Regions from separate parts of the Lysinibacillus sp. FN11 genome, predicted to be linked through region 1. Evidence: riboswitches for the same ligand, from Rfam matches in the RefSeq annotation. Region 1 holds a riboswitch; each other region holds the start of a gene.

Region 1 (6,199 bases):
CATCTAATTTGAATAAGAAGAACTCTGGCTCAGGCCCTAAATTAAAGCTTGAGAAGCCCATTTCTTCCATTTTTTTAAGAATTCGTTTTAGGTTGTTACGTGGGTCACCAGCAAACGGTTCGCCTTTCGCAGTGTATACATCACAGATAAAACGTGCTACTTTCCCTTTTTCAGAAGTCCAAGGGAATACTACGAAAGTATCAAGATCAGGATATAAATACATATCAGATTCTTCGATTCGAACGAAACCTTCAATAGATGAGCCATCAAACATCATTTTATTTTCAAGTGCTTTGTCTAATTGACTTACAGGAATCTCAACATTTTTGATAGTGCCAAGAATATCTGTAAATTGTAAACGAATAAAGCTTACGTTTTTTTCTTCGATGAGACGTTTAATGTCCTCTTTTGTGTATTTACCCACAGTTTTCCACACTCCTATAATTTGTCTAGCTTTTATGTTTACCCTACCCTATTTATTAATAGAATCGAGATAAATCCCCTCTTCGGATGGACGATTTTTGCATGCGCTGTGCTTGACGCATTTCTTCGCGCATAATTTGTCGTAATTCTGAATCACTTAAGTCTTGCTCATCAGTTGTTGCAACAGGATTTTTCTTTTTAGCAAATATTTTTTTAATCTTCGCCATATTCATACCCTGTTCTAAGTAGTCTTTAACCTCAAGCAATGTATCGACGTCATTTAGTGAAAACATACGTCGATTGCCTTCTGTTCGGTGCGGCTCAATTAAATGGTGTTCTTCATAATAACGAATTTGTCTTGCCGAAAGCTCTGTTAATTGCATCACGATACTCATCGATAATAACGGCATAGTTCGTCTAATTTCACGACTCATTTAAGTCCTCCTCCAATACCCGCTTATCATATAACGAAATTTTTTTACTGTCAACCAACCATGTAAGGTTATCTAACATGGTTGGCACTATTTTTTTCAATCAGATTAAAAATTGTAAAAAACTATTCATATTTAGGCTTTATCTATTGTCTTGTTATGCTTTTTGAATGGCTTGAACCGCACTGCAAATTGCAAATTTAACGTGTTCATATGTTAGTCCGCCCTGGATAAATGCTGTATATGGCGGTCGTATTGGGCCATCCGCTGTTAGCTCAATGCTAGACCCTTGAATAAATGTCCCCGCCGCCATAATGACATCATCTTCATAGCCTGGCATATAGGCTGGTTCAGGAGCATAATGGGCATTTATCGGTGAGTTCGCTTGTATTTCCCGACAAAAGTCAATCATTTGCTGTGCTGTTTGGAATGATACTGATTGAATTAAATCTGTACGCTTCGCATCATAGCTCGGAGAAGTGCTCATGCCGATTTCCTCGAGCATTGCAGCTGTAAATATCGCCCCTTTTAGTGCTTGCGATACAACATGTGGTGCCAGGAAAAATCCTTGATAAAAATCACCTAGTGTATTTAATGTGGCCCCCGCTTCTGCGCCAATACCTGGAGATGTCATACGATAAGCACATTTCTCCACTAAATCTGCGCGGCCAGCAATATAGCCACCAATTTTAGCCAAGCCTCCACCTGGATTTTTAATGAGCGAGCCTGCCATTAAGTCAGCACCGACCTCTGTAGGTTCCTGCGCCTCTACAAACTCGCCATAGCAGTTATCTACAAAAATAACAGCTTTCGGGGCTATTTTACGTACCTTTACACACATATCTGCAATTTCTTCAATTGTAAAGGATGGACGTGTTGCATAGCCTTTTGAACGTTGAATCGCGATCATTTTGGTTTGTGCTGTAATGGCCGCTTCTACACCTACCCAATCAATGGCCTGGTTATCTAGTAAATCCACATGTCGATAACCGATTTTATAATCTTTTAGTGAACCTGTATCTTTATCACCACCATCGACAATGGATTGCAATGTATCATATGGCTGACCAGAAATATAAAGCAGCTCATCACCAGGACGTAAAACACCAAATAGACTAAGCGTGATTGCATGTGTGCCTGAAATAATTTGTGGTCGGACTATGGCTGCCTCTGCACCAAATACTTCCGCATAAACACGCTCTAGATTATCCCGTCCCTCATCATCATAGCCATAGCCGTTTGATGGATGTAAATGATAATCACTTACTTGATGCTTTCTGAAAGCTGCTAGCACCTTCTGCTGATTGTAGAATGCCATTTCTTCTACCTTGGCATGATAAGGCCGAACTTGCTCCTCTACTTTTGCCGCTAACGATAGCGTTTCTATTGATAAATTTGATGTAAACGTCATTCTTTCTTCTCCATTTCACAATGTCTCGCATTTCAATCAGTAAGATTTATTAACTATCTAAATTGACTTCAATCACTCTAGAATTTCCTAACCAACTACTGGTATATGAACGCTTTTGACGAATGTTTTTCTTTATTTTAATCACATTTTATCAATTTGTATGTGCACCTGTAAAACTTGCCTATTGTTTCTAAGAGGATTTTACGCTAAGCTAATGTGCGGACTCATTTCAAGAAGCGTATTTAATGACCGATTTTGGCTATTAAATTCATAAATTCTGTTACGTAAAACGTCTTTTAACTTTTAAAAAAGTTTATTTATTGATAGAAGGGGTGAAAGGGATGGCTTGGGAGGTTTTTAGTATCATAGGAACAATTGCCTTTGCTATTTCTGGGGCAATTATTGCCATGGAAGAAGAATACGATTTATTCGGTGTATATATACTTGGTATTGTGACTGCTTTTGGTGGAGGAGCTATTCGAAATTTACTCATTGGACTACCTGTCACAACACTTTGGGGACAGGATATGATGTTTCAAATAGCGCTTGCTGCGATTACGATATTCTTTATTTTTCCACATCATCTGATTCAACATTGGCATCGTTGGGGTAACTTCACAGATGCGATTGGCTTATCAGCATTCGCTATTCAAGGCGCACTCTATGCTGTCAAGCTTGATATGCCAGTGAGCGCAGTCATTGTAGCTGCTGTTTTGACAGGTTCAGGTGGTGGTATTGTACGAGATTTATTAGCTAGAAGAAAACCATTAGTTCTCCGTGATGAAGTTTATGGAGTTTGGGCAGCTCTTGCTGGACTGTTAATCGGCTTCGAGGTTTTTACAGGGGACATTTTCCTTTATATTTTATTCGCAGTGATTACAGCTTTACGTATTCTTTCCTATATGATGAAGTGGCGCTTGCCATTACGTAAATTAAATCAAGCATAAACACCATTCAGCCAATGACCAAAAATTAAGTCATTGGCTGTTTTATTGTTTTAGCTAATGTTTCATTCCTTATATGATTAAAAAAGAGACATTTAACTTACCTTTTTAACAACTGCATTGATTCTTCTAAAGTCACCATGTTTTTCATCATCGAGCAAGCTGCATCTAAAATAGGAAAGGCTAATGCTGCTCCAGAACCTTCACCTAAACGCATATTCATGTACAACATTGGTTCAATGCCAAGTAATGCAGCGGCAATTTTAGCCCCTGGTTCCTCTGAGGCATGGGAAGGAATAATATAATCTTTTACTTTTGGTTCTAGCTTATAAGCAATGAGCGCGGCAATAGTTGAAATAAATCCATCAATGACAACAGGTTTACGATGGACAGCAGCGCCAAGTATAATGCCTGTCATCGCCCCTATCTCTAATCCTCCAACCTTAGCCAGAACATCAATAACATCATTTGGATTAGGCTTATTTAAGGTAATTGCTTTTTCAATAACTGCTGCTTTATAGGCAATGCCTCCTTGGCCTACTCCTGCACCAAACCCCGTTACTTCGATAGGCTTGCATCCCGTCAAAACAGCTAATATCGCAGCACTTGGTGTTGTATTGCCGATGCCCATTTCTCCAGTCCCAAGTACATCAGCACCTTTTATGATTTCCTCAGTGGCCACCTGGATTCCTACTTCTATCGATTGAATGGCTTCTTGTTTGGCCATAGCTGGACCTTGTGCCATGTTATCGGTACCGTATTTAATTTTATGAATAAGGACTCCTGCATCAAGTGGAATATCTTCTTTTACCCCAACATCTACTGTGACAACCTTTGCATTGGTAATGCCCGCAATCGCACAAACGCCTGTACCTCCCTCAGGAAAATTTAATGTTTGAAAGACCGTCACATCTTGTGGATTCGTGGTTACACCTTCCTCGCAAACACCATGATCTGCAGCACAAACAATCATCACCTTTTTGTCGATCATCGGATATAAGTGTCCTGTTATCCCAGAGAGCTGTACAGCAAGTGATTCTAGTTTACCCAAGCTACCTGGGGGCTTACAAAGCCCATCAATCCGTTTTCTAGCCTGCTCCATACTTTTCATATCAACCCCTTGAATATTTTGAATCGTATCTTGTAATAATTGCATGATTATTTCTCCTCTCGTTCTCATTGAGACAAAATAAAAAATCTGTAGTTTATTGTCATGACAAATAAACTACAGACTTTTCCATCATCTATATCTTCTAAAGCATGTAGGCAGGTCTCCTGGCTCAAGTTCAACATCTCATAGCACCTTCCCAGCAATTCGCTAGTGGCATACACTATGAAACTCCCTTATACAGTGGCGGGTCCGCTAAAGCTTTTCACTTTATTCCCTATTCTCCCAAGTGGGCACCTATTGCTTTTATGTAATTATGTTAAATCTACTTTACAACTTTTTTAGTGTCAAGAGGAAAAATTTTTTTGAGTGTTAACTTAGTACAACCAGCTATTCAAACAATTTAGGCTTATTAAGAGCTTGTAACAACAAATGAATCCCTCTCGTTCACCTGATTGTTATTAACTTCAAATATTTTATCTGCTTCACTTATTAAAACAGGGTGATGAGTAACCAATATAACAGTCTTTTGTTTTTCTTTATTTAAATATAAAAGTAATGTTTCTATATTTATTTGGTTGTCTTTATCAAGCGCAGAAGTAATCTCGTCAAACAAATAGATATCCGCATCTCTTAGAAGCGATCTTGCTATTGAAAGTCTTTGCTGTTGCCCAGTAGATAATTCAAGCCCATTATGCCCAATAAGAGTTTCAAATTTATAGTCCAACGTTTCTATATATGAATAAATGTTAACCATTTTACAAATTTGAATTAATTCTTCATCCGTTGCATTCGGCTTTGCTAATAACAAATTTTCCCTTATTGTCCCTGTCATTATAAAATGCTCTTGCGTTACCAAACATACCCTTTTTCTATAAACATCATTAGGAATATATCTAATATTTTGATTGGATAGAAATATTTCACCCTGATAATTAATGTATAAACCTGATAATATATTCAATAATGTCGATTTACCTGATCCGCTTTCTCCCTTAATCAATACAATTTTCTTCAAAGGTATTTGGAAATTTATATTTTCTAAAACTGGAGATAATGCATTAGTATAGGTAAAGCTTACATTCCGTAACACTATTTTGTCTTTTCTAAAATGATGCGATGAATTTACATAGTCTGATACTATCAATTTCCTTATATTGTATTTATTGTCTCCCATTAAGTTTTTTACTCTATTTACAGACACAATTGCTTCTTGTAAAAAGGAATTTAGTTGAGAAAATCTTAAAAATGACTGACTAAAGTTATTGGCATAGGTTGTGAATGCTATTAATACTCCTAAGGTGAGGCTGCCTTTATAAATAAAGTAGGCACCTATAATAAGGATAATCAAATAACTTGTAAAGTTTAATAATTCTATTATTGATCCTGATTTTATACTTAAACGCATTTTATCAAGAGTATTTTTGTATAATAAGGTAATTCTCTTTTGATAGTTATCTATGGCGTTTATCTCATTATTAAATATCTTAAATAATTTAAATGATGACAGTATTTCTCCCAGATAGGTTAAATAAGAATCTAAATCTTTTTTGATGGCAGTATCCGTCATCCTTATTTTTTTTCCATAATATTTAAAAATGATAAGTGCTAAAGGACAAGCAATGAATAAAATACTAGCTAAAATAAAATTAAGATTTATCAATATTACGAACACAATTATTATACTGATAAAATCTACAACAATATTTAAAAACTCTGATACTACTTCAGAAAATGCCTTTGTATCATTTTCTATTTTATTCATCAGTTCACCTTTTGCTTTTAATTGATACTCATCCATGTCCATAGCCATGATTCTTTTTATTATCTTTAACTTAATATCCATTTGTAGATAGCAGGCAAATTTCGTTAAATAATATTT
Region 2 (6,199 bases), 1.1 Mb from region 1:
TTAAATGTTTTAATGATCGTTATTTTATTTATCGATTTAGCCAATGTAACAACATTAGATTGGTTTTCTACCGTGTTAACAATTGTAGGAATCGCTATTACACTATCTTACACAGTGTATGTCCACTACAAAGTGATACAGCCTATCAAACAAATTACAGAGGCTGCACAAGCAATTACGGCAGGCCAATTAGATACAGTTGTCATTGAGGTTCGTGACAATAGTGAAATTTCTCAACTAGCAAAATCCTTTTTAGAGATGCAGGAACAGTTACGAACAATGACACAAAAAATTGCGCACAGCTCTACAGATTTATCAGCAAGCATCGAGGAATTATCTGCGAGTACGAATGAAATTACGCTTGCTGTGGAAGAAGTAGATCAACAAATGGATAAGACTTCTGAGGGCTTGAAGCAAGCAGCACAATCGGCTAATGATAGTGCTAAATCTATGCAAGAAACCGTTGATGGAATTGAGCGAATTACAGTAGCCACACAAGATGTGTTTGTGCATGCGAAAGATGCTAGCGAGATAGCAGGAAATGGTGCAAATATTTTACATGTGGCAAAAGAGCAAATGCAATTTATTTCCTCTTCAACAGAAAAAACAAGTGGATTGATGCAGCAATTATCCCTTAAAATGTCAGATATTAAATCAATGACAGATATGATTACGGCCATTACAGATCAAACAAATCTACTAGCATTAAATGCGGCCATAGAAGCAGCGCGTGCTGGAGAGCATGGTAAAGGCTTCGCCGTTGTAGCTGAGGAAGTGCGTCAATTAGCAGAACAATCCAAGCACTCTGCTACGCAAATTGTAGATTTAGTTGTAGGAATAGAAAGTGATACAAAACAAGTAGCCTCATCAGTAGAAGATGATTTGAAAAATGTTCAACAAGGAGTTTATGTCATTGACGAAGCGACAAAATCATTTGGCACGATTTCACAGCATGTTAGTCAGATGACAAGTCAGCTTGAGGATATTTCGACGACAGCTGAGCAGCTTTCAAGTAGCGCCAATGAAGTAGCATCCACTGTGACAACCATAGCAGCTGGCATGGGCAAGCTATCGAATTATACAGAAGCTGTGTTACATTCAATGGACGAGCAAACAGCCTCAATGCAAGCAGTTAATCATGTCACACAGGATTTAAGTGTCCAAGCGGATAACTTACAAAAGTTAACTAACCAGTTTCAGGTTTAGGCAATGAAAAGTATTTTTCTAGGTTTTTTAAGCCTAAAATAAGCATCTTCATCAATACTACGAAAAGCCACAAAGTAGAAATGATGGACCATAAAAACACTTTCCTAGAATACATGGAAAGTGTTTTTATGGTCGAACCAGCGCAATTAGTTTCCCAGTGAACTCCTCAGATAGTGTGTAGATCGTATGCGTATCCTCGACATGCATCAAACTACTGTTTTGACCTTTATCACCTAACCAATGATGCTAGCCATATTTGTTTCCTGCCTTGTCCACTATTTGTACATTATGTTCTGGTGAAGCCATATTGACGGTACCCTCGTTTTTGACAGCTGTTGCAATGGCTTGTTGGAATAGTGTAAGTAATTCTTCATCCTGATATTTTTTACTAAAATCACGGTTTATCTTGCCAAATTCAGCACGATTAGAAATGCTGACCTTAGCTAAATCATCATCTGGTTTTTCATTACATCCTAGTAAAACAACGGCTAGTAGAGACACTAAAGCAACTATCATTATTCGCAACCACTCACCCTCAATAGGCAAAATAATACCACCATTTCCTGTCGTAGCTCTCACTTCTTTGTAATACATTAAATAAACGAGAGCGAAAGGGGACAGATAGTGGGCTTATTTGATGGATTGATCGGCAATGCAAGTGAGGTGAATTTAGAAAAACTACAGGAGGAGGTCCATGATTTATTAATTCCAAATGAGACAGTCAAGAACGCCTATAAAATTATTAGAGACACGTTTATTTTTACCAATAAACGATTGATCCTCATCGATAAGCAAGGAGTGACTGGCAAGAAAACGGAGTATCATTCTATTCCCTATAAAAATATCGTGCATTTTTCAGTAGAAACAGCTGGAACATTTGATTTAGATGCAGAGCTCAAAATATGGGTGTCTGGCAGTTCATTACCGATTCAAAAAAACTTCAATAAGGCGACAAATATTTATAAGGTGCAAAGCGTCTTAGCACAGTATGTGTTGGGGACGTAATGAAGGTGCTAATAGTACATGTGCACAACCAAAAGCCCGCAAATATGCGAGGCTTTTTTGTCGTGCCAGAAGAGGACGGCGTAAGGGATTTTAAGTCGGCTTCATGATTACGGTAGGCTCGAAAATACTGATAAGCGTGAATAAGAACGCCTTGCCGAAGTCTTATTCAAAGACAATCATTTCTCCGACTTCTTTAAACCCGAAGCGTTTGTATATATTCTTTCCATCCTCTGATGCCTGTAAGACTACGGGCTTTTGCTTATCAATTGTTTGACTAAGTAGGAATTGAAACATCTCACACTCAGGTGGAGAAAAGTATATATACAATGTATAGACCCTTTCTCAATTGCGAAATGCAATCTCGTGAAAAATAGTAGAATGTGTACTCTACTTATCAGGTGATTAGATATGGTTATTTTCTTCTATTATAGGATTATGTTTCCATATATAATATATTATAGAGAAAGGTGTGGAGAAACTGAAAGTATCTAATCAAATGAAAGTAACTATTATTGTTTGTCTAATCGGTTTTATCTTTGTAGGTTACTTTACAGCAAAACAGTATATCCAAGTGACTAATTGTAAGGAATTATCCCGAGATGGGCTGCTGTATGACGAGGAAATGTGTTACCGCAATCATGGTAATAAACAAGAGGTAGATGATTGGGAGCAATATAAGCGAGATATGAAAGATGCTAAGTTTAAACATGACCTATACGAAGAAGTTAAAAGAATAAATAAATAAGAATAAACTAGGACTGCTCTTAATTGAGTAGTCCATTTTATTTTGGTTGTTTTCGTAAAGGTTGTTGTTATTGAGCTAACGTCGCAGTTTAGTAGAACAAGCAAAATGGATTTTTGTTCGTTTTAAATGTAAAATTTATTTAAAATTGGTATATCTTATTTTTAAGTATTAAAGTAAAGAAACAAGTTAACAAAAACATTAAAAATCAACTAAGTCTAGGGGGAACTTATGTTAATTTCTACAATAATTTTGGGTTGGATAGGAATAGTGATTTTTTTAATTATTGTTTTTACATTTCAAAAGTTGGTTAAAAATAACGAGTTTGCTTTGATACATAACTTAATGGCTTTGATGTATGCAATGTGGTTTCCTTTGCCATTGACTTTGTATCAATTATTAAATTCGGAACTTCTACAAGTGGGGACAATATTTGGCTTAGTTTATTTAATTTTGCTAGTGATTACAATGACACTTCAAACAGGTCATATTACATATATAGTAAAACATAATGGTAATAAATCAATTACAGATAAACAAGGAGAGTATATGATGGCAACATTATCTAATCCTTTCGAAGGATTGGCAAATGTTTTCAAAAGTATTTGGGCATTATTTTTAGGAATTACTTTCTGGAATGGTGGAGAAATATTAATGGCAAGTATTATGTTTTTATCCAGTTTACTAATTTTTTATTATTTATTTATAGTACTGGATACAAGTTTAGTAAAGCGAGTCAAGTTATTTTCAAAGGTAAAAGCCAATAATTTTCTAGTTAATCTTGAAACGTTACTTTTCTTCATAATTTTGATGAGTTATATTACCTTTAATTCTTGATGGATGGAAGGAACGAACGAACTTTGTGAAGAATTATACTTAGACTAATTGAGTGCTTTAGTTAAATTTCGATTCACTAAATAAAAAACAATAAGGTAGAATTTAATCTACACGTATTGTAGATTAAATCTGCCTTTTTCGTTTTACAGCAACAATCTTTGAGAATACAGCCTTTATTTTTCTCATCCAATCTATCCAGTGTATATATCCTTAAAATCTGATGGACACAATATTTCATTCAAACCTAAACAATCGCATAGATAAACTCCGTACTCAAATCGAGTACGCAGATCCCCACAAGGGTTAATTTTTGCCTTACAGTTTGTCCAAATGATAACCTTGCAAATTGACCTCACCGACCAATTATGGAGGTCAGGTTTGCGTAAATTAGTATAATTAATAGGGTTATCTCATTAATTTGGGTTAGCCCTTTTTTTGTCTTTTGACAAATACTAGAATACATATTACAATTTAAACCAGAAATACAAAAAGAATATCTACTCTACATGTATTAGTGTGTTAAATTACAATTTAATATTAATAAATAATAGGTGCGTTTATCTCTTGATAACGCTTAAAAGGGAAGTCGGTGTGAATCCGACACTGTCCCGCAACTGTAAATGTGAGCGACTTTTCAGTATCCACTGTCTTTGGACGGGAAGGGGAAAAGAAGCGATGATCATGAGTCAGGATACCTGCCTGTTACGAGTACACACCATAAACCTACGAGGAATAGGAGGTGGCATGTTGACAAAACAGAATGCTCTGTTCGTCACAGTACGTCAAACGCCCATAGTAAATGAAAGGGTTCACAATCGAACTCATTCACATATACTTAGGGTTTGTTTGCCATTGTGTGATGAAAGAAGATAAAATGAAGGATTTCCTCAAAAGTAGGAGTCCTTTTTGTTTTGAAAATATGTACGCAAAGGGGATGCACATATGACAAATATTCATGTAACGACAATGTTGGAAACGCCTTTTGAAGATCTGAACATTTGTAAGCAACCACGCACAGAAGTTGCTAAGAAAGCGAAAACAAGAATGGTGGTCGAGTCTCTGATCGATCAATTATTAGCAACGAAGCTGATTCGCAATGATCGCTTCTTTGAGCAAATTTTATATAATAAAGAAATTATTTGGATACAAAATGGGGATGTGGACGGTCATCTTTTAGCGAAAGCAGCCATAGCAGATGAACTGAAAACAAAGACGAATAGTTTTATGATGTACATGCCGACCAATCCGATTGTCTATGAGGTCAATGGAGAAGCGTATCACTTAATTACACGCATTGATTCTACACGCGCAAAGCCCAACCTTGACCGTCTCTCATTGGCGCCAAAGCCTGTTTTAAGTGCCGCTCGTGTCAATGACTTATTATGCTCGATTGTTATACGCTTTTACGAAACGTATTTACACGATTTAGCACCTCACCATGACAAACTCATCGCATTTGTACAGCAGGAATATGCACAATTTATTGAAGCAGTGCAAGCGTTAAATGATTATCATTTCAACTGGCATCCACGTGGCAACGGTCACGAGCTTTTACTGCAATTAATTGATCATCTACAACTATTAAAAAGTCAGCCAGGTAAGGTACTGATTGATTTTACGAACAAGCATGACTACGTGATAGTTGAACCCGCTTATTTGATAGACAAACCAACAAAGAAGGCTGTCGGTGCACTATAAAACCAAGCCCTCCATTTTTGGAGGGCTTGGTTTGATCTTGCGCTAGGAATATCCGCGAAAGCAGGAAAAATACCCGCGCTAGTGCGACGAATACCTGCGGAAGCAAGTGAAATACCCGCGCTAGTGCGAAGAATACCCGCGAAAGCAAGTAATGCCTTCACGCGAACAAAATCACCCCATCCTACAGGCAATGCATGGCTGCCTGTGCTTCTTGCCATGGAACCGAATATCCTTTGCCCTTTGCACAAAAGATACTAGAGGAACTATACTCAGGGTCTGCATTTTTATCGTAGCCAATCTGTGCAATCACATCCTCTGTATTATGGCACACATCATAGCCATCAAATTGGAGAGTGAGTGCACCTTTCCCATTTGTATAGGCGGCAAAGGTTGTACTGTAGCTCATTAAAGTGGCAACAGGCGCACGACCTGTTAGGATAACATCCGTTTCGGATAAAATCGGGTCATCGAATGTGCCTGCTGCTTGCTGAATATCATTCATCATACGGCCGATAAAGTCGTTTGAAGCCTTCATTTTAAAGCGATAATAGGGTTCAAGTAGGACATTTTGTGCCTGCTCCAGCCCCTGACGCAGTGCACGGAAACTGGCTTCGCGGAAATCTCCCCCCGATGTATGTTCATTATGCCCGCGACCTGTTAGAAGTGTAAAATGAATATCTGTTACAGGGAAGCCTGTCAGTAGCCCATGAT
Region 3 (6,199 bases), 1.8 Mb from region 1:
AATACTACCGTTCCGCTTTCAGGTTTTAGGAGACGATACATATTTTTTAACAATGTTGATTTTCCGCTCCCATTAGGACCAATTAATCCAACAAATTGCTTTTCTTTTATTTGAATGCTTACATCATGTAGTATACGCTGATCGTAAATGGAGAATGATACTTGTTTCGCTTCTAATGTCATGGACGTTAATCTCCTTCACCGAAAGAATAGTTGTTACGACGGAGAAGCCAAATGAAAAATGGTCCCCCACAAAAAGCTGTAATAATACCAATTGGCATTTCCTGAGGAGCAATAATGATTCGAGCAAAGGCATCTGCCCACACTAAGAATATTCCACCTATTAAAGCACTAATAGGTATGACGTATTTATAGTTTGAGCCCACAATTAAACGCACAATATGGGGAATAATCAATCCCACAAATCCTATAGAACCACTAACTGCGACAAGCACACCAGTTAATAGAGATACTAATAGTATTAACTGAATACGGAATTTCTGAAGATTAACGCCTAATGTCACTGCCGCCTCTTCTCCTAGTAATAATAAATTTAAATTGCGATAGTGTAGCCATAGTAGCCCAAATACAACCAAGAATACGAAGGCTGGAATCACAATACTATTCCACTTGGCTCCAGCTAAACTACCTAGCATCCAAAACATAACAGCCTTTAAGGCCCCTTCTTGCTTTGACATCATTAAAATAAAGTTAGAGATAGCCGTTAAGATAAAGGACACAGCCATGCCTGCCAATAGCAAGCGGAAAATAGAGACACGTCCCCCAACACGTGATAAGAAAAAAACAAGTGTAATGGCAAGTAATGAACCAAGGAATGCGGATACTGAAAGAGCGTAAATACCTAAAAATGAAAACGCTCCTAAAATAATCACAGAAGTAGCTCCTACAGCTGCCCCTGAAGAAATCCCTAGAATATACGGGTCTGCAATAGAATTACGTACAAGTGCCTGAATGGCTGCCCCTGCAATGGCTAACCCCGCTCCTACTATAGCAGCTAGCAAAACACGAGGTGCTCTTATTTGCCAGATGATGATTTCCTGAGAGCGACTCCAATCTTGCTCGATCGAAGTTTGTATAAAAGGAATTTTAGAAAGAATAACTTTCCATACATATAACGGTGTAACTGAAACTGAGCCAACCATTACAGCAAAGGTCATTGAAACAATTAATACCATGAAAAGTACGAAGGAAAATAACATAAATTTTTTATTCATCTGTTTTAAACTCCTACTGAATATTGATGAATGAAGCAATAAAAAAAGGTATCCCATGCGAAAATGCGCATAGAAATACCCTAGATTAAACAAAGTCAGAAAAATATCCAGCTATTGTCCGTAATTGCTTGCATCCTCGTGGGCATTACAGGTATTACTAAATGGCAGGTCTCCTGGCTTCGATTCACTATCCTATAATTGCCTTCCCATTCTTAAACAGTGGCAAATCATATTATAGGATTCCTCGTTACAGTTGCGGGACAGCGTCGGACTTCCACCGACTTCCCTTTTAAGTGACATTCAAAAATGTCACACCAATAGTATTTGAAGTTATAAAATTGTGACGGTTCTATCATACATTTTTATAGATAGATAGTCTACTTCTATTTAACCCAATATTTGAGTTAACTATTAATAATAATAAGGTTGACACAATAGCATTCGTTTTTTACACTAGCAGTAATAACTTATAAAACGAGGTGAAATTCATGGCAACTGTTACACAACATAGTCACCATAAGTTAAGAACTATTGACATTACCTACATTGGATTGTTTTCAACGCTAATGATGGTAGGTGCTAATATCACTTCCTTTGCACCCTTTATGGTAGTTGGTGGTGTACCCATTACGCTTCAAACCTTCTTTGCAACTTTAGCAGGGCTTATTCTTGGTAGTAGAAAAGGTGCGCTCGCCTGTACAATTTATATGTGCGTAGGATTGGCGGGAGCTCCTGTCTTTGCTCGTTTCGGTGGTGGAATTGGCCAAATTTTAAGCCCTACCTTTGGGTTTATTATTACATTTATATTAGCGGCATTTGTTGCAGGGTTGATCGTGGAACGAAGCGGGACAAAGAAAAGTTTTATCGTAGCTGCTTTGGTAGCAACGGCTATAAATTATTTGATAGGAACAAATTGGATGTTTTTTGCCTATAAGCTTTGGGCAAGTGCGCCAGAGAATTTTTCATATAAGCTCGCTTGGCTTTGGATGATTCCTCCACTACCAAAAGATATTATTTTAGCTATTTTTGCTGGTATCTTCGCCCATAGATTACAAAAAACATTGAAGATCATGCCCATTCAATAGCATATCTCCCCACCTAATTGTGCCAGACTAAAGAAATGTTTTTCATAGGGTCATATCCATCGTTTCTGCACATTTATTTGCTACATTAGGAGCACATAGTGAGGAGGATATCATATGAAATTCAATAAAAGATGGTCAGTCGGACTATTATCAGTAGTCGCTCTAATTAGTTTATCGGCTTGTACAGAGGATCAAACAGAACCAGCGTCCACTTCTAATGAAACTTCTGAAAAAATGGATCATTCTACAATGAACCATTCAAGTTCTGGCGATGTACCAGTAACATTAAAAAAAGCTGAATACCCGAAATTTCCTGTAGGGAGCACAGCCATTATTACAGATGGACATATGGAAGGTATGAAAGGGGCAGAAGCAACAATAGTAGGTGCCTATAATACAACTGCCTATGTTATTTCCTATGAGCCTACATCTGGTGGAAAGCGAATAGAAAAGCATAAGTGGGTGATTCATGAAGAATTAATTGACCCACAAGAAGCACCACTGGCTCCTGGAACAGAAGTAAAAACGGACGCAACACATATGGAAGGTATGGAAAATGCGACTGTCCTTATTGACGAGGCTGTGCAAACAACTGTATACATGGTCGATTATACTTCCACTACAAGTGGTGAAGCTGTAACAAATCATAAATGGGTAACAGAAGAAGAGCTTAGTCCAAAATAATAGAAATAACCTCTACCTTCAATTCTGGTAGAGGTTATTTCTAGCTTTTATGTTCCATTCGCTTTCTATTTGCAGACTTATGCCATTTATAGCCGATGCCCCAAACGGTTTGCAAGTAATCATCCGCAGGAAAACCACTTTTTCTTAATTTTTCTCGTAAATTACGTACATGTGAATCAATGGTACGATCTTCAATCGTTACATCATATCCCCAAACGGCATGTATAAGGTGTTCTCTAGAAAATGCTCTATTTTGATAATCTAAAAATAGGGCGAGCATGGCAAATTCCTTTGGTGTTAATGGAATTGCCTTATGTTGAAAATATACTTCAAAGGACTCTCGATCTAGACAAAGCCCTTCAAAGTTAATCACTTTTTCTACAGATATCGTTCTTCTTAATACAGCATGTATGCGTGCTAACAACTCTTCCTCATCAAAAGGCTTTAAAATGTAGTCATCAGCACCAAGGTTTAAACCTTTTACAATATCAGCGTGTTCTCCTTTTGCAGTAAGCATAATGATAGGAACATCCCAAAACTTCCTAATTTCCTGGCAAACCTGCCACCCATCCATCTCTGGCATCATAATATCCAAAAGAACTAAATCCACATGTTCTTCTTCTAAAAAATCCAATGCCTCTTGTATAGAAGTCATTGCTCTACAAAGAAATAGCGGTTCCAAATAAAGGGTTAATAAATCTAACATTCTTGGTTCATCATCAATGCATAAAATCGTTTTCATTCGTTTCTACTCCTTTAAATGATAATTCAAAAGTAGTCCCTTTATTGATTTCACTTCTAACCTTTATTTCTCCCCCATGTGCTTGTACAAGCTCCTTGACAATAGCAAGCCCAAGTCCAGATCCACCTAAAGCACGACTACGTGATTTTTCCACTCGATAAAACCGATCAAAAATATATGGTAAATCCTTCTTTGGAATTCCTTTCCCTGTGTCTTCAACGGTGATGCTTAAAATTCCACTGTCTTTTTTTACAGTGACTGTAGTCATATCTCCTGGCGCACAATAGATTAATGCATTATTTAATAGATTAATCAGGATTTGCTCAAGTCTTGCTTCATCGGCACATAGTGTTAAGCCATTATCACAACGGACAACCAAATAGATACTTTTATCTTGAAAAGCGGGACTTAATTTTTCTTCAATGCTTGTGAAAAACGGCTCTAAATGTAAGCAATGTTTTTCAATTACAAATGAGTTTTCATCCATTTTCGCTAAATCAAATAAATCTTTAATTAATCTAGAAAGTCTATTTGTTTCTTCTATTATAATAGCTAAATACTTTTGACGATCTTGCCCTGTTAAATCCCGTTTAGCAAGAATGTCTGTATAGCCTTTAATAAAAGTTAGCGGTGTACGAAGCTCATGTGCAATACTCGATAAAAACTCCTTACGCTCTTGCCTTAGATGATTTAAATCATTGGATAAAAGCTGGATAGCATTTGATAAATCCCCAAGCTCGTCTTTTCCATTCGTTGAAAGAGCGACTGTAAAATCACCCTTACTCATTTTCAATGTAGCCTCTTTCATTTGAATAAGTGGTTTAGCCAACTTGCGAGATAGAACAACAATGACTGCAATACTGACAAGACCAGATACAATACCCACGATGAGAAAATGCTTATTGAGCCGTTTCATTAATGCATGGATGGAATCGGTATTTTGAAACATAAATACATAGCCAATCGTTCCTTGCTGATTTTGAATAGGGCTTATGGTCGCAATAGCTTTAACTTCTTGCCAATTGTCTTGTAAAACCCTTCCTTCATAAGGTATTTCCCCCTCTATCTCACGAATCAGATCACTCATTTCTTGATGTGGTTGTGAGGATGCAAGGATTGTTCCGAAATGGTCAGTCACCACGACATCTGTACTTGCTTCTGATTCCATAAGAACGACATGTGCTAGTGTTTCATTATTGAAGTTCTGTTCTAATATAGTACGATGTGAATTTCCTCTCGCTTGTAAACGCTCTAGTTCCTCTTCCACTCTAGAATTCGTCAGGGAAACATGCAAAAAAAACATCATAAAGGTTTCAATACAAAACAATGTGATGAAAAAGATAATGCCAAGCTTTAATGATAATTTTCTCATCCGTAACCACCATTTTAGAATTTCTTAAAAGTATATCCTGAAAGTGTGAAGATTTCATGCAGAAGTAGCATCTTTCCAAACAAAAAATGCCCATAAGTATATTGTATACTTATGGGTTAGATTTTAATTAAACGTATTTTTTTGCCCAGCTTAAGAAATTATCAATGACTACGTCAAGGAATTTCACTGTACCTTCATCAGTTAAATTGCCTTCTTCATCAAATTTAGTGTGAACAGCACCAATATAAACGTCATTGCCGCTAAGTAATGGTGAGTTAATGCCTGGAGAGAATAAAATATCACGTAAATGTAATTGTGCTTTTACAGTACCTAAGTTCCCCATTGATGCACCCATAATGATGGATGGCTTGCCAATCATTACTTTATCTACACGAGATAGCCAATCAATAGCATTTACCATAACCCCTGGAACTGTACCATTATATTCTGGTGTAACCCAAAGTACAGCATCTGCAGCTTTTACTTTTGCTTTAAAATCAAGAACTGCTTGTGGAGCCTCATTTTCAATATCTTGATTATACATTGGTAGGTCCTTTAAGCTTAATACTTCAAGGTCTAACTTTTCTGTATAACGTTTTTGAATAAATTGAGCTAATTGCATATTATAAGATTCTTTACGGATACTACCTACGATTGCTACTACTTTCATGATGTTTCCTCCTAAATGTCCATTATTCATAGTATTTGTATAGCTATTGTATTTTATACCATTTCAATAATAAATGGCAAATTCTTCAACTGGCTTACGATATCCACGTAATCGACGACTGCTCTCTTTTTCTTTCCCAATAGTAATCATTAAGGCTATTTCATGTGTTTCTGGCACATTGAATAGCTCACGCATTTTCTGATTATCAAAGCCAATCATTGGACAAGTGTCCCAACCACGATTTTTCGCAGCTAGCATGAATAACATAGCAGACAAAGAAGCATTACGAATGGCTTCATCTTTCATGAATCCTTCACCGCCATCCTCATAAAATCTTGTATTCTCTGCTACAATATCCTCTAGTTCGCCCGCTGTAATTATACCTAAATCCACCATGCCTTGACTTAGCTCA

Evidence for each region. A riboswitch is a leader RNA that binds a small molecule or an ion and turns the genes downstream of it on or off. The one in region 1 is predicted to bind cobalamin.
Region 2: linked by a shared signal. The riboswitch ahead of NP781_RS09250 (hypothetical protein) and the one ahead of cobT (nicotinate-nucleotide--dimethylbenzimidazole phosphoribosyltransferase) in region 1 are both predicted to bind cobalamin.
Region 3: linked by a shared signal. The riboswitch ahead of NP781_RS19710 (FecCD family ABC transporter permease) and the one ahead of cobT (nicotinate-nucleotide--dimethylbenzimidazole phosphoribosyltransferase) in region 1 are both predicted to bind cobalamin.

Annotation. Positions count from the first base shown of each region.
Region 1 covers NZ_CP102383.1:655,853-662,051, reverse strand. The annotation lists gene glnA (type I glutamate--ammonia ligase) at 1-424, opposite strand, end outside; gene NP781_RS03060 (MerR family transcriptional regulator) at 480-857, opposite strand; gene NP781_RS03055 (methionine gamma-lyase family protein) at 1,012-2,265, opposite strand; gene NP781_RS03050 (trimeric intracellular cation channel family protein) at 2,607-3,212, shown strand; gene cobT (nicotinate-nucleotide--dimethylbenzimidazole phosphoribosyltransferase) at 3,310-4,365, opposite strand; cobalamin riboswitch at 4,457-4,633, opposite strand; gene NP781_RS03040 (ABC transporter ATP-binding protein) at 4,730-6,199, opposite strand, start outside.
Region 2 covers NZ_CP102383.1:1,723,966-1,730,164, forward strand. The annotation lists gene NP781_RS09220 (methyl-accepting chemotaxis protein) at 1-1,206, shown strand, start outside; gene NP781_RS09225 (hypothetical protein) at 1,453-1,752, opposite strand; gene NP781_RS09230 (PH domain-containing protein) at 1,831-2,211, shown strand; partial or broken gene NP781_RS09235 (acetyltransferase) at 2,374-2,508, opposite strand; gene NP781_RS09240 (hypothetical protein) at 2,681-2,956, shown strand; gene NP781_RS09245 (hypothetical protein) at 3,185-3,790, shown strand; cobalamin riboswitch at 4,323-4,508, shown strand; gene NP781_RS09250 (hypothetical protein) at 4,733-5,488, shown strand; gene NP781_RS09255 (elongation factor G) at 5,670-6,199, opposite strand, start outside.
Region 3 covers NZ_CP102383.1:3,729,488-3,735,686, forward strand. The annotation lists gene NP781_RS19705 (heme ABC transporter ATP-binding protein) at 1-182, opposite strand, end outside; gene NP781_RS19710 (FecCD family ABC transporter permease) at 188-1,234, opposite strand; cobalamin riboswitch at 1,380-1,568, opposite strand; gene NP781_RS19715 (biotin transporter BioY) at 1,723-2,319, shown strand; gene NP781_RS19720 (YdhK family protein) at 2,434-3,003, shown strand; gene NP781_RS19725 (response regulator transcription factor) at 3,044-3,745, opposite strand; gene NP781_RS19730 (sensor histidine kinase) at 3,723-5,117, opposite strand; gene NP781_RS19735 (NADPH-dependent FMN reductase) at 5,245-5,787, opposite strand; gene NP781_RS19740 (nitroreductase family protein) at 5,851-6,199, opposite strand, start outside.